One region of the Arthrobacter sp. P1_A5 genome, then DNA from elsewhere that is predicted to be linked to it. Evidence: riboswitches for the same ligand, from Rfam matches in the RefSeq annotation. Region 1 holds a riboswitch; the other holds the start of a gene.
The links. Region 1 has a riboswitch for cyclic di-AMP ahead of AC1D1S_RS08295 (M23 family metallopeptidase). Riboswitches for the same ligand answer to the same signal wherever they lie in the genome.
Positions count from the first base shown of each region.

Region 2: another riboswitch for cyclic di-AMP. It lies ahead of AC1D1S_RS16205 (aggregation-promoting factor C-terminal-like domain-containing protein); the one in region 1 lies ahead of AC1D1S_RS08295 (M23 family metallopeptidase).

Region 1 is NZ_JBFTZL010000038.1:15,345-21,956, reverse strand. Features, by position in the region: gene AC1D1S_RS08315 (DUF3027 domain-containing protein) at 1-357, shown strand, start outside; gene AC1D1S_RS08310 (MFS transporter) at 402-1,697, shown strand; gene serC (phosphoserine transaminase) at 1,783-2,913, opposite strand; gene AC1D1S_RS08300 (iron-dependent transcriptional repressor DtxR) at 3,259-3,954, shown strand; cyclic di-AMP (ydaO/yuaA leader) riboswitch at 4,105-4,319, shown strand; gene AC1D1S_RS08295 (M23 family metallopeptidase) at 4,324-5,145, shown strand; cyclic di-AMP (ydaO/yuaA leader) riboswitch at 5,282-5,451, shown strand; gene AC1D1S_RS08290 (NlpC/P60 family protein) at 5,747-6,517, shown strand.
Region 2 is NZ_JBFTZL010000145.1:2,691-9,302, reverse strand. Features, by position in the region: gene AC1D1S_RS16210 (hypothetical protein) at 278-880, shown strand; gene AC1D1S_RS16205 (aggregation-promoting factor C-terminal-like domain-containing protein) at 1,039-1,890, opposite strand; cyclic di-AMP (ydaO/yuaA leader) riboswitch at 1,890-2,049, opposite strand; gene AC1D1S_RS16200 (sensor histidine kinase) at 2,234-3,844, opposite strand; gene AC1D1S_RS16195 (response regulator transcription factor) at 3,866-4,606, opposite strand; gene AC1D1S_RS16190 (hypothetical protein) at 4,847-5,863, shown strand; gene AC1D1S_RS16185 (winged helix-turn-helix domain-containing protein) at 6,411-6,612, shown strand, end outside.

The sequences.
Region 1 (6,612 bases):
CCCGGATACCTGGGGTGGCAGTGGTACGCCGTGCTGACACGCAACTCGCGCTCCAAGGTGGTCACGGTGGACGAACTTGGCCTTCTGCCCTCCGAGGACTCCATCCTGGCACCGGCCTGGGTTCCGTGGGCCGAACGGGTCCGGCCGGAAGACGCGCAGGCTGACGAGGCTGCCGAGGCGCCGTCCGGTCCCGAAGCGCCGTCGCAGGCGTCCGACGCCGACCAGCAGGATGACGCTGACGACGACGACGCCGACGACGCTGACACCGCCGACACCGACGACGACGCCGACGACGCCGACACCGACGCCGACGCCGACGACGCCGAGCGGGAACGCTCAACGGGCGAGGCCGACTAGCGGTTGGAAGCGTCCGGGAGCGTGTCTGGGGAGGGCTGGGGCTGATGTCCACGTTCAAATCCCTGCACATCCTGAACTACCGGATCTGGTTCGTCGGCGCCCTTATTTCCAACGTTGGCACCTGGATGCAGCGCACCGCCCAGGACTGGCTGGTGTTCGCCCACCTGACGGCGCACGATGCCGGGGCGGTGGGAATCACGATGGCCCTGCAGCTGGGCCCGCAACTCTTCCTGGCACCCGTGGCCGGACTGGTCGCCGACCGGTTCAACCGCAAGCGGCTCCTGGTGCTGACGCAGTCCGCCATGGCGCTGCTGAGCGCGGGGCTGGGCATCCTGGTGGTCACGGGCGCGGCGCAGCTCTGGCACGTCTACGCCTTCGCCCTGATGCTCGGGGTGGTTTCCGCCCTGGACGCCCCCGTCCGGCAAACCTTCGTCTCGGAACTGGTCCAGGACGACTACCTCCCCAACGCCGTGGCCCTGAACAGCGCGTCTTTCAATGTTGCCCGGATGATCGGTCCGGCCGTCGCCGGCGTGCTCACGGCCGTCGTCGGGCCCGGCTGGGTCTTCCTCATTAATGCGCTCACCTTTGTGCCCCTGTTGCTGAGCCTGGCGAAAATCCCGTCGTCGTCGCTGCGCCGGCTGCCGCGGGCACCGGCGGGCAGGGGCAGGATCCGGGAGGGGCTGCGCTATGTGAGGTACCGTCCGGATTTGATCGTGGTGCTGGTGGCGATCTTCATCGTGGGAACCCTGGGGCTGAATTTCGCCCTGTTCATCGCGGCCATGGTGGGGACCGAATTCGGCCTGGACGCGGGGGCCTTCGGCCTGATGAATTCGATCATGGCCATCGGATCCGTCGCCGGGGCCCTGCTGTCCGCCGGGCGCGGCAAGCCACGGCTGCGGGTCATCTTCGGGGCGGCCGCCGCCTTCGGCGTGACCTCGGGCATCGCAGCGATGGCCCCGAACTACTTCTGGTACGGCGTCGCACTTGTGCCCGTGGGGCTGTTCGCGATCACCATGATGACGAGCGCAAACGGGTACGTCCAGACCACCACAGAGCCCGTAATGCGGGGCCGGGTGATGGCCCTCTACATGGCGATCTTCATGGGCGGAACTCCCCTCGGGGCACCGCTCGTCGGCTGGGTGGCAAACACCGCCGGCCCCCGCTGGTCCATGGCGGTCGCGGCGGGCGCCGGCCTGCTGGCGGCCCTGATCGGGCTGGTGTGGATCATCCGCGCGAAGCACCTGCGGCTCCACTTCAACCGCCGCGCCCACGGGCTGCGGTACTTCCGCGTCGAAAGCCGGACCGGCGCGGCCGGTGCCGGCAGGGACCCGCGGCCGTAGGCATAGCAGGGCGGACGGACCTGAAACGACGACGGCGCCGTCACGGCCTAGGTCCTCAGGGGCCGTGACGACGCCGGACGCAGGGCTACTTCTTCAGTTCCGCCACGACGAAATCGATGCACTCGAGCAGTGCCGAGACATCGTCGGGCTCGATCGCCACGAAGGTGGCGATGCGCAGCTGGTTGCGGCCCAGCTTGCGGTACGGCTCGGTGTCGACGACGCCGTTGGCCCGGAGCACCTTGGCGATGGCCGCGGCGTCGATCGAGTCATCGAAGTCGATCGTGGCGATCACGTTCGAGCGGTCCTCGGCCTTGGCCACGAACGGCGTGGCGTATTCGGACGCTTCGGCCCAGCGGTAGATGCGGCCGGCAGAATCCGCGGTCCGGCCGGCGGCGAAGTCCAGGCCGCCGTTGGCGTTGAGCCACTGCACCTGGGCGTCCAGGGTCACCAGGGTGGCCAGCGCGGGGGTGTTGTAGGTCTGGTTCAGCCTGGAATTGTCGATCGCCGTCTGGAGGTCAAGGAAGTCGGGAATCCAGCGGTTGCCGGCCTTGATCCGTGCCGCCCGTTCCAGCGCGGCCGGGGAGAACAGGCCCAGCCACAGGCCGCCGTCGGATGCGAAGTTCTTCTGCGGCGCGAAGTAGTACACGTCCGACTCCGCCACGTCCACGTCCAGCCCGCCCGCGGCCGAGGTCGCGTCCACGAGCACCAACGACCCCTCGTCGGCGCCGGCCACCCGCTGGACGGGTGCGGCAACGCCGGTTGAGGTCTCGTTCTGCGGCCACGCATAGACGTCGACGCCGGCCTCCGCCCGGGCGGTGGGGCGGGTGCCGGGTTCGGCCTTGATGATGGAGGACTCGGCAAGGAACGGCGCCTTGTTGGTGGCGGAAGCGAACTTCGAGCCGAACTCGCCGAAGGACAGGTGCTGCGCCTTGTTCTCCACGAGCCCGAAGCTGGCAATGTCCCAGAACGCGGTAGATCCGCCGACGCCCAGCACCACTTCATAGCCTTCCGGTGCCCGGAAGAATTCGCTGAGGCCGCTGCGCACCGAGCCGACCAGGTTCTTCACGGGCGCCTGGCGGTGGGAGGTCCCCAGCAGCTTCGACGATGCCGCGGCCAGGGCGTCCATCTGTTCCGGCCGGACTTTGGACGGGCCGGCGCCGAACCGTCCGTCCTTGGGCAGGAGGTGGGCGGGGATCGTGATGCTGGTGTCGCTCACAGTGGCTCCAATTTTCGGCTGGTTCGTAGCGTGGCTGGGAGGTGGCGGGCAGGGATGGCTACCACGGACACCCCTCTTCATTCTGCCTGTCTTATTTTGCCTGACAGCTCCCGGCGATACAGAAAAAGGCCTGTCATAGTCCGGTCATTGAGACGCCGGGGACGGCCGGCCGGCTGGGGCTGGGACAATAGCTTCAGGTCGATCGAAAGATTATCCGGAGTAATTCAAAATAGGCTAGGCTGGCATGCGAACGTACGGCGGTTCCCGCCTGGGCGCATCCTGCATGCAGCCCGCACGCGGTACGGTGGGAATGACGCTAGGACTGCGCTCGAGGAGCTGAGCTGAATGACGGATCTGATCGATACTACGGAGATGTATCTTCGGACCATTCTGGAACTTGAAGAAGAAAACATCGTTGCCCTCCGCGCCCGCATCGCCGAACGGCTCCGCCACTCCGGCCCCACTGTGTCCCAGACGATCGGCCGGATGGAGCGCGACGGGCTGGTGGTTGTTTCCGGCGACAGGCACCTTGAACTGACGGAAATCGGACGGAAACGTGCAATCGGTGTCATGCGCAAGCATCGTCTGGCCGAACGCCTCCTCGCGGACGTGATCGGGCTCGACTGGGCCTACGTCCACGAGGAAGCGTGCCGCTGGGAACATGTCATGAGCGAACGCGTCGAGCGAAGAATCTTCGAGATGCTCAACCACCCGACAGTCTCGCCTTACGGAAACCCTATTCCGGGGCTGGCGGATCTTGGCGGCGTGCCCAACGGCGCCCCCGTGGACAGGCCCGTGAACCTGCTGGAGGCCATGGCCGGCTACGGGGTAACTTCCCGGGTTACGGTCAACCGGCTCGCGGAGCCGATCCAGGTGGAGCCGGAGCTTCTGGCCCAGCTCGACGAGGGCGGAATCCGGCCTGGCGCGCTGGTCTCGCTGGAGCGGGTGGGGGAGTACATCTCGGTCCGCGTCCCCGATATCGAAGGTGCCCTGGAACTGCCGCCCGAGGTTGCCGCGCACGTCTTTGTAACAGTCGCCTGACCAGCCACTACGCGCCGGTCATGGGACGACCCACGAGTTGTCCACAATTGCGGTTACGGATTTATTACCGGGCGGCTTAATCGCCTATAGTTAGTGCCCAGTACCGATACCAAAGCGTTACCTGATCCGAAGCCGAGCCCTGCCAGCGGATCAGTCGCAGAACTACCTCCTGGCAGGGGCGGGGGAACCACTTTCGGCTGCTACTTCGGCAGCCTTGGGGTGAAGTCCGTCAGCGGCAAGCAGCTTCCACCGAAGGATCCCCTAGGGATGCCTCTGTGCGTGGCTGCCTGCAACGGCGGACCGGGTCTTTGATCTCTCTGACCCGAATCCGACAGCTAACTTCGCAGGCCATCCAGAGAGGAACCCTTCTTGACCACCCAGACCGCCAGGGGCCGTCGCCGCGCGACCGGTCCCGCTCCGGAGCCGCGTCCCGTCGTCGCACACACGGCCGAACGCCCGCGGGACGTGCACCGCGATGAACGCCGTCGCCGTCGCAGTCCGTTCCGCCAGGTCACGGACTTTGCCGCGGCAAGCGGAGTCGGGCAGAAGGCCGGGATCGCACTGGCCGCAACTGGTCTGGTTCTTACCGTGACGGTCCCCGTCACGAGCCCGGTGATGGCTTCGAATCCGGGCGGATCCGGCGCGCTCTCCGCCGCCGTGCAGCCGGATGTCACCGCTGCCGCCGCCGCCAAGGTCGACTTCAACCGCACGGCCGTCACCACGAAGGGCGATCCGGACGGGAAACTCAAGCAGCTGCTGAGCGCCCAGTCTGTGGGCACGATCACCCGCGCGGCATCGGCCGGCACCCTGGGTGCGCCGCTCGACCAGCTGGTCACGGCCTCGCCCTTCGGCTACCGTGTCAGCCCCATTACCGGGGGCGCGGGGGAGTTCCACCGCGGCCAGGATTTCGCCGCCCAGTGCGGCACGGCGGTCCACGCGGCCGCCAGCGGCACCGTGACCTTCAACGGCTGGCATCCCTTCGGCGGGGGGAACCGCGTGGTCATCGATCACGGCAACGGCCTGGAGACCACGTACAACCACCTGTCCTCGGCTTCGGTCAAGGTCGGCCAGAAGGTTTCCCGCGGTGACGTCGTCGCCATGAGCGGAACCACCGGCGCCTCCACGGGCTGCCACCTCCACTTTGAAGTGATGGTCAACGGCGATGTCGTTGACCCGCTCGGCTGGCTCTAAAAAGACGATGGGCTGCTCTCAACTTCCTGTGACACGCCGTGATCTGAATGTGACATTGGATCAGGACTGCTGTAGGGTTTGAAGCACGCCAACTTTTCCGAAGTTGGCGCTCTTGAGTGGATTGCCTAGCTCTGCCACCGCTCAAGGTCCGTTCGCATTACATCGTCTGGCAGGGGCGGGGGAACCAATTTTGGCCTTCGAAAGAAGGCCTTGGGGTTAAGTCGCAAAGCTTCCCAGGAAGCAGCGCGGCCGGGTGACTCCCATCCGAATCCGACAGCTCACCTCGTAGGCATTGGGAGAGGCTACTTTCGTGTCTTCACGCCACAATTCTGCGCGCATGCGCACCGGCGAGGCTCTGTCGAGCCCGCTGGAATCCACATCACGTGCCGCCCTTGCCGGCGCCCGGATTGGATCACGTTCCGCAGGCTCAATCGCTACCGAGCCCGGACAGCATGCAGTTTCCGCTTTTGGCGCGTCTTCGCAGTACACCCTTCGCTAAGTAACCCATTTCGGGGCGATCCGGCGTACCCCCAAGATGCCGGAGCGTCCTCAGTCCGTGCCCGAAAGCGCGCGGTCCAAGGATCACGAAAGAGAGAACTTAATGACTACTCGTGCAAACGTTGCACGGCACCGCGCCGAGGTCACCAAGACCAACTCGCTGGCTGTAATTGCTAAGGCTGTCGGCGACAACGCCGGCGGCATGGGCCGTCAGGCCGCGGTCATCGCCGCAGCTTCCGGTCTGGTCCTGACCAGCGGAATCGCAGCCAACGCTGCTGAAACCAATGTTCAGCGCGAATCCACCTCCGCTTCGGCCCTGGAAGTCCAGTCCGCAGCTCCGGCCACCATCTCGGCCGCTTCCACCATCGCGATCTCCTACGAGAAGCCCGCCGTGACCACCACGCCGGCTCCCGTCGTCGAGGCTCCCAAGCCCGTCGTGAAGGTCCAGGACGCCACGGCCACGGCTACAGCCACCCGCGCCGGCGGCACCGAGCTTGGCGTCAGCGGCGGCGTCGCTGCCCAGGCCCCCGCGGGCATCGGAAGCGGCGCAGGCGCGACCATCGCCGCTGCTGCCTACGCACAGATCGGCGTGGCGCAGGACTGCACCGCCCTCGCCACCAACGCCCTGGCCGCGGCCGGCATCCACTACCACGGCTGGCCGGCAGGTTACCTTTCCCTGGGCCGCACCGTGAGCGCCGCCGAGGCACGCCCGGGCGACCTCGCCTACTACCAGAACGGCGGCGTGGGCATGGCTCACATCGCGGTCTACGTCGGCAACGGCATGGCAGTGCACGGCGGCTGGAACGGCGGCACCACCGCGCTGTACAGCGTCAACGTCGGCTCCGGTCCGGTCTTCATCCGCGTCGGCGCCTAAGCACGAACCCCAGCATTCCGAAAGACCCCCGCCTCCAGGCGGGGGTCTTTTGCGTTGCCGCGCAGTGAACTTTCCGCGCTGAGGACCGCGCCGGT
Region 2 (6,612 bases), on a different contig from region 1:
GGCCGCCGGGCCGGCCGGCGTCGCCGTGGAGCGGGGCAGGGTTCCTGTGGCCTGGTCTGTGAATGTCATGGCTCAACTTTCCCGGCGGCCCATATGAAGGCTTTAGGGTCAAGCTGTGCGGGGGCTGTGGAAGTCGGGGCAGCCGGGCGGGTCGGGCCCGGCTACGCACAAAGGGAGCGCGCCAGTATCTGCCGCGGCATACCCGGGGGGCGGCTGGGATAGGCTCGCTTGGGACCGAAACGAGCATTGATTCCAACTGTAAGGGGCGGGGAATTCCTTGGATCTATTGGGCGGCATGGGCCGCGACGAGCTCCGCATCTTTTCGTGGGTTGCGGCCACCGTCTTCGCGCTTGTGGCCGGCGTCTGGCGTCCGCGCAGGCTTTATTGGACTGCCCTTGGTTCCGTCCTGCTCTTCGCGGCCCTCAACGCGGGTGCCGGGATCTACGTCCTGAACCATTTCGGTGATTCGCGCTGGTCTGCAGGGGGAGAACCGCCGCTGAGCGCTCCGTCGTTTTCCGGGACGCCAGTCGTGGGGCAGTTTCTGGGCCCACTGGACTCCGCTCTGAACGGAGTGGTTGGTGGGGTGAACGAGTTCCTGGCATTCAAGCAGGCACTTCCCGTAGCGCTGGACTTCCTTGCCGCATCCGGCTGGGCCCTGCTGGTTTCGTTCCCGCTTGCCGTTCTCGCCGCCGGCATCAGTTTCGCCGTGGCCAGGCGCCGAACAGCGGACTTCGAGAAATACCGTGCCACCGTTGACCTCCTCAAGGATGAGCTTGAGCAGGTCAAGCGGCAAATTTCTGCAGGGAATGCCGTCTACACGGCACTCCCTGCAGAGGACGAGGTCAATGATGTGCGGCCCAGACTGGCGCGCCGAGGATGATTCAGGTGCGTGCTGGAGTTGGCGTAGGTCCACTTAGCCATGTGGAGGCCGCCAAACCGAGCTGTGAAAAAACCGCCATTCTCGGCTAGCAGTCACACACAGGAGGCCCCGGATCCACGTGGATCCGGGGCCTCCTGTCCGGGCTGGTTAGGGCCGGTTTAGTACCAGTTGTGTGCGTAGTGGAAGTTCAGGGCGCCGCAGGGGGAGCCGTAGCGCGACTTGACGTAGTTCAGGCCCCAGTTGATCTGGGTCCGGTAGTTGGTCATGTAATCGGCGCCGGCGCTCGCCATCTTCGAGGCGGGCAGGGACTGGACCACGCCGTAGGCGCCGCTGCTGGCGTTCGTGGCGGTGGTCTTCCAGTCGGATTCCTTGGTCCACAGCTTGTGCAGGCACTGCATCTGGCCGGGTGCCCAGCCATAGCTTCCCAGCTGGGACGCGGCGTAGGCCTGCGCGCCGGCGGGGTCGTCGATTGCGACCGGTGCGGGTGCCGGTGCGGGGGCCGGAGCGGCTGCCGGTGCCGGAGCGGGAGCGGGAGCTGCCGCGGGAACCGGAGCGGGAGCGGGGGCTGCCGCGGGAACCGGAGCAGGTGCGGGGGCTGCCGCTGCTGCCGGCGCGGCAGCAGCTGGGGCAGGGATCAGCGCTTCGGCTGCCTTAACCTCCGAGATCTGGGGAGCCACGTTCTTTTCCGCTGGAGCGCCCGGCCCAGCCACCTGGACCCGCTCGAAGTTGAGCTTGGCCAGCGGGTCGGCGATCGTGGCCGCCTGGCTCGCAACATTCGCCGTGTGGGCGCCCGGCTCTGCCGCCTGGCTGGCGGCGCCGCCACCCAGCAGCAGTGCGCACGCGGCGGTGACGACGGCGGCACGGCGGCCGGTTACACCGAGCCCGGCGGCGAACCGCGACAGGGCGGATGCCTGCTTGACCGGTTCGGCGCGGTGGCGCGACTTGGCTGCGCCAACTGAGCGGGAATGCGAACCGCCGTCAGGGCGTGTTTGTACCTGGAATTCAGTCATGGTGGCCTCTCAACGCCGGCGGAGTTAGCTGTCGGGTTCGGATGAGGTCATCCGGCCGCACGGAACATCACGTGTCGGCTTCACCCCGAGGGCGCATGAAAGCAGAATGCCCGGGAACTCTGGGTCCCCCGCCTCTGCCTGGTCCAGCGGAATCCGGGAAGCGGCAGAGTTTGGCGTCCGTCCGGATATGCGGCACCGATGGCGGCGCACGCTAACGACGCTACAGGACCTGGCCGCTTAAGTCACATTTTGGTAACAGGAGTCACAGTGCCGGGGTGTCGGGTTGCGCCGGGTTCACGGGCCGGCCGGTCCGGGCCGTTTGCGCCGACGGCGGCCGTTCCGGTTAAGCCGGCGGCGGCGCGGCGGGCAGCCGCACGGCGAACTCCGTGCGGCCCGGCCGGGACGTGACCTCGACTGTTCCTCCGTGGGCCTCCACGATCGACTGGACAATGGACAGGCCCAACCCGCTGGTGCCCTCGGGCGTCGGCGCGGCGGTCGCCGTGCCGTGACCTCCGCGGCGGCCGGAAACGGCGCCGGAGGACGAGCGTGCGGGAGCCCCGGACCCGACCCTCGCCGTCGCGACGGCAGAATCGGCGGGGACGGCTGCGGGGTTCGACGCCGGATTGGTGCGCGAGGCGTCGGCCCGGGCGAAACGGGCGAAGACCCGGCCGATAAATTCCGGGGCGATGCCGCTGCCATTGTCTGTCACGGTGACCACGGCACTGCCGTCAGCCGAGCGCATAACGCCCGTGACCACCTTGGTCCCGGGTTCCGTGTGCTTGCGCGCATTGGACAGCAGGTTGGCGAGGACCTGGTGAAGCTGGGTCGCATCACCGCGCACCACCACGGGCTCGTCCGGAAGTTCCAGCTGCCAGATGCGGTCCGGGGCCATGACTTTCTCATCGCTGACCGTCTCGATGGCCAGCTGGGTGAGGTCGACGTCGGAGATTTTGAGCGGCTGCCCCTCGTCCAGGCGCGCCAGCAGCAGCAGGTCCTCCACGAGCGTGGTCATCCGCTCGGACTGGCTTTGCACACGGGCGAGGGACCTCTCGCCGTCGGGGGTGAAATGCTCGGTCATCCGCATCAGCTCCGTGTAGCCGCGGATGGCCGTCAGCGGGGTGCGGAGCTCGTGCGAGGCGTCGGCGACGAACTGCCGGACCTTCATCTCACTCTCCTGCCGCGCCTCGAGAGCGTTGGAGACGTTGTCCAGCATCTTGTTCAGCGCGTAGCCCACGCTGCCCACTTCCGTTCCGGGATGGGCAGCCGACGTCGGGACGCGGACCCCGAGCGCCACCTCGCCGGCGTCCAGCGGGAGACGGGAGACGTTGGTGGCGACCTCGGAGAGCTGTTCCAGCGGCTTCATGGTCCGCCGGATCAGGGCCGTGCCGGCGAGCCCGATCAGCACGAGCCCGCCTGCGGACACCACCACCATGGTCCAGACCAGGGAGGCCAAGGTGTTTTGTTTTTCAGCCAGCGGGAGTCCGGTCACAATCACGTCGCCGTACGGTGTACGCGCGGCCGTGAGCCGGTAGGCGCCGGCCGAAAGGCTGCGGTCCACGGACACGCCGCTCGGGGTCAGGGCCAGGAGAACCTTGTTGTCGGAGGGGGAGAGGCTCTTGACCGCGCCGTCCGCGGCCAGGAATCCGGCCCTGCTGACTTCGCCGTCGACTATCCGTGCGTTAAGCGTCCCGACGCCCTGTCCCCGGGCTTCGAGGGGGTCGGGGCGCCTGCCCGAATCGTCCGAGGAGGGCCGGCCGAACTCGCTCGAACGGTGGGAGGCCTGGTCCAGCTGGGTGTCGAGCTGCCGGGTGAGGAAGAGGTCCATGGAGGCGTAGCTGAACAAGCCCACAGCGCCGCAGATGGCCACGAGCAGCGCCATGGCGACCAGGACCAGCCGGGTGCGCAAATGCCACGTCGACGGGTTGCGCCAGTCGCGTCCGGGGACGCGGGTCATGCCGGAAAGTGAGGGCACGGATCAGTCCGCCGGTTTCAGGACGTACCCGGCTCCGCGCACCGTGTGGATCATGGGAGCGTGGTTGGCGTCGACCTTCTTGCGGAGGTAGGAAATGTACAGTTCCACGATGTTCGCCTGGCCGCCGAAGTCGTAGTCCCAGACACGGTCCAGGATCTGGGCCTTGCTGATGACCCGTTTCGGGTTTTCCATGAGGTAGCGCAGCAGCTCGAACTGCGTGGCGGTCAGGTGCATTTCCTCACCGGCCCGGGTGACTTCGCGGGTGTCGACGTTGAGCACGAGGTCTCCCACCACGAGTTCGGCGGTGTCCATGGCGGCCACTCCGGAGCGCTGGACCAGCCGGTGCAGGCGCAGCAGCACCTCTTCCATGCTGAACGGCTTGGTGACGTAGTCATCGCCGCCGGCCGCCAGTCCGGTGATGCGGTCCTGAACGGCATCCTTGGCGGTGAGGAACAGCGCCGGCACCTCAGGCGCGAACGCGCGGATCCTGTTCAGCAGTTCGACGCCGTCGAACCCGGGCAACATCACGTCCAGCACCAGCACGTCGGGGCGGAACTCCTTGGCGAGCCGGACGGCTCCGGGCCCGTCCTCGGCCACGGCCACGGACCAGCCGGCCATCCGCAGCCCCATGCTCATGAGCTCGGAGAGGCTGGGCTCGTCATCCACCACGAGGGCGCGGATGGGGGAGCCGTCCGGATGCGTGAGCTGGGGAAGGTTGTTGGTCATGGAGTGCGAAGTGGCCATGGGGACAACTCTCCGATCTGCCGGTTAGGCCGGGCTTTGGGGACCCTGTGCGGCACCTGTGAATCCCAGCCTAGCGAGCTGGATGCCGTTGCGGGACCGTACGGGCCGCAACGGCCATGTTCAATCCGCCCTTCCCGTCCGGCAACGTCACAGGCCGGGCTGTCGGCCCGCACAGCCCAAGCACAGGATCGCTCACCACGCTGGGGTGAACACCGATCCGCACCCTAAAGGAGAAATACCATGAGCGGTCAGCATCCCGGAGCCGGTTCCGGAGCAGCCCCCGAGTCAGCCCCTGTACCCGCCCCCACGCCCACCACCGGCGCGCCAGCGGCGCCCGCGCCCGTAACCACACCCCGTACTGCCTGGCAGTCCGGCGCCGGACACCCCGACGGCGGAACAGTCCAAACCGGGCACGCCGATGCCGGACACGCTGACGCCGGACAGGCTGACGCCGGACGCACCGGCGGCGGGCACGCCGAGGCCGGGCGGCCGGAAGCAGGCGCTGCCGGGGGCTGGGGCGCGCTTCCGGTTTGGCAGGTTCCGGCATCGGAACCTGCCTGGGGCATGCCCCGGCAGGAACCTGTCCCCGCCGCAGCCACAGGCTGGGGCGCGCCGGGAACTTCCGCCAAGACGGCCTCGGCGGCGAAGCCCTGGACCCTCAAGCGGGGGCTCGCCGTCGCCGGCGCCGCCGCAGTCCTGGCCGTCGGCGCCGGGGCCGGCGTCTATGCCCTCACCTCAAGCGCAACGGCAGCCACCGGTGCGGCCGGCGGGGCGGCAGCCGGCGGACCCGGCGGCCAGGGTGTCGCCCCAGGCGTGCCAGGTTCAGCACAAGACGGTTCCGCGCAAGGTGGTTTCGCGGGCGGCGGCATGCCGGGGCAGGGCGGTCCCGGCCACTTCGCTGCCGGTGGCATGGGCAGCGGGCTTTCCGCGGCAGTGCACGCCGAATACGTGGTGCTGCAAGGAAGCGCATACACCACGATGGCCGAGCAGTTGGGCACAGTGAGCGAGGTCAGCTCGTCCTCCGTGACGGTCAAGAGCAGCGACGGTTTCACGCGCAGCTATGCGCTGGGCAGCGACGTGGTGGTGAGTAATCTGCAACAGCGGCGCCAGCAGGCCGGCGGCACGGGCACGCAGCTGAGCGTCGCGGACATCGTCGCGGGCGGGACGGTGCGGATCGTGGCGGCCAAGGACGGTTCCGGCTACACGGCGGCCTCCGTCATGCTGGTCGCGGCGACAGCCACCGGCCAGTCGAACTGAACCGCCGCGGCCGGCATCGCCGCCGTGCCTTGCGGGCGGCGATGCCGGCTGCCCACTCCGTGGACCGCCTCGCAGGCAGCGGTGGGCAGGCGCGGTTTGGCCCAACTTGCCGTGCTGTGAATGATTTACCCGACGCCATCGACGTTGACCGAATAATATTCGATGAAGCGCACTTGCTGACCTTCCGGTCAGTAAAACACTTGTTATTTTATTGCCGCTACAGAATTGTGACTTGCGCTACAAATCCTCGATCTGTCTCACTATGTGGAACCTGGGGTCCATTGTTACTTGCACGTTTACATTGTTACGTTGCACACTTCAATTGTGAACAAGAACTCAACAGCACCTGCAGCCGCAGCTTCCTGGATCAGCACACCCGCTGGTACCGAGATGCGCTGTTGTCGAATGCACGCCTAACTTTTACACCCCTAAAGGTTTCTAGGCATTCGCCCCCAAGCCCAGAGTCGGGCGCCCCTCCCCAATTTCATTGCGGGGAAAGAAGCATTCGAGCCGCGATGACGGCCATTCACATTGAGGTAAGCATTCCATGTCAGTTGCATCCGGATACGTCCACATCTCCGTCCGTAACGCCAGCAAGGCCGGCCAGGCCTCAGGGATCCGCCAGGGCTTTGGCGGGCGCTCCGCGTTCGCCCCCGCCGGATCCGCGGGCAGCTTCCCCGCCCCCGGATATGCAGCGCAGGGCTACAACCCTGACTCCTACGGCCAGCTCCGTGCCGTCCCCCCCGCCC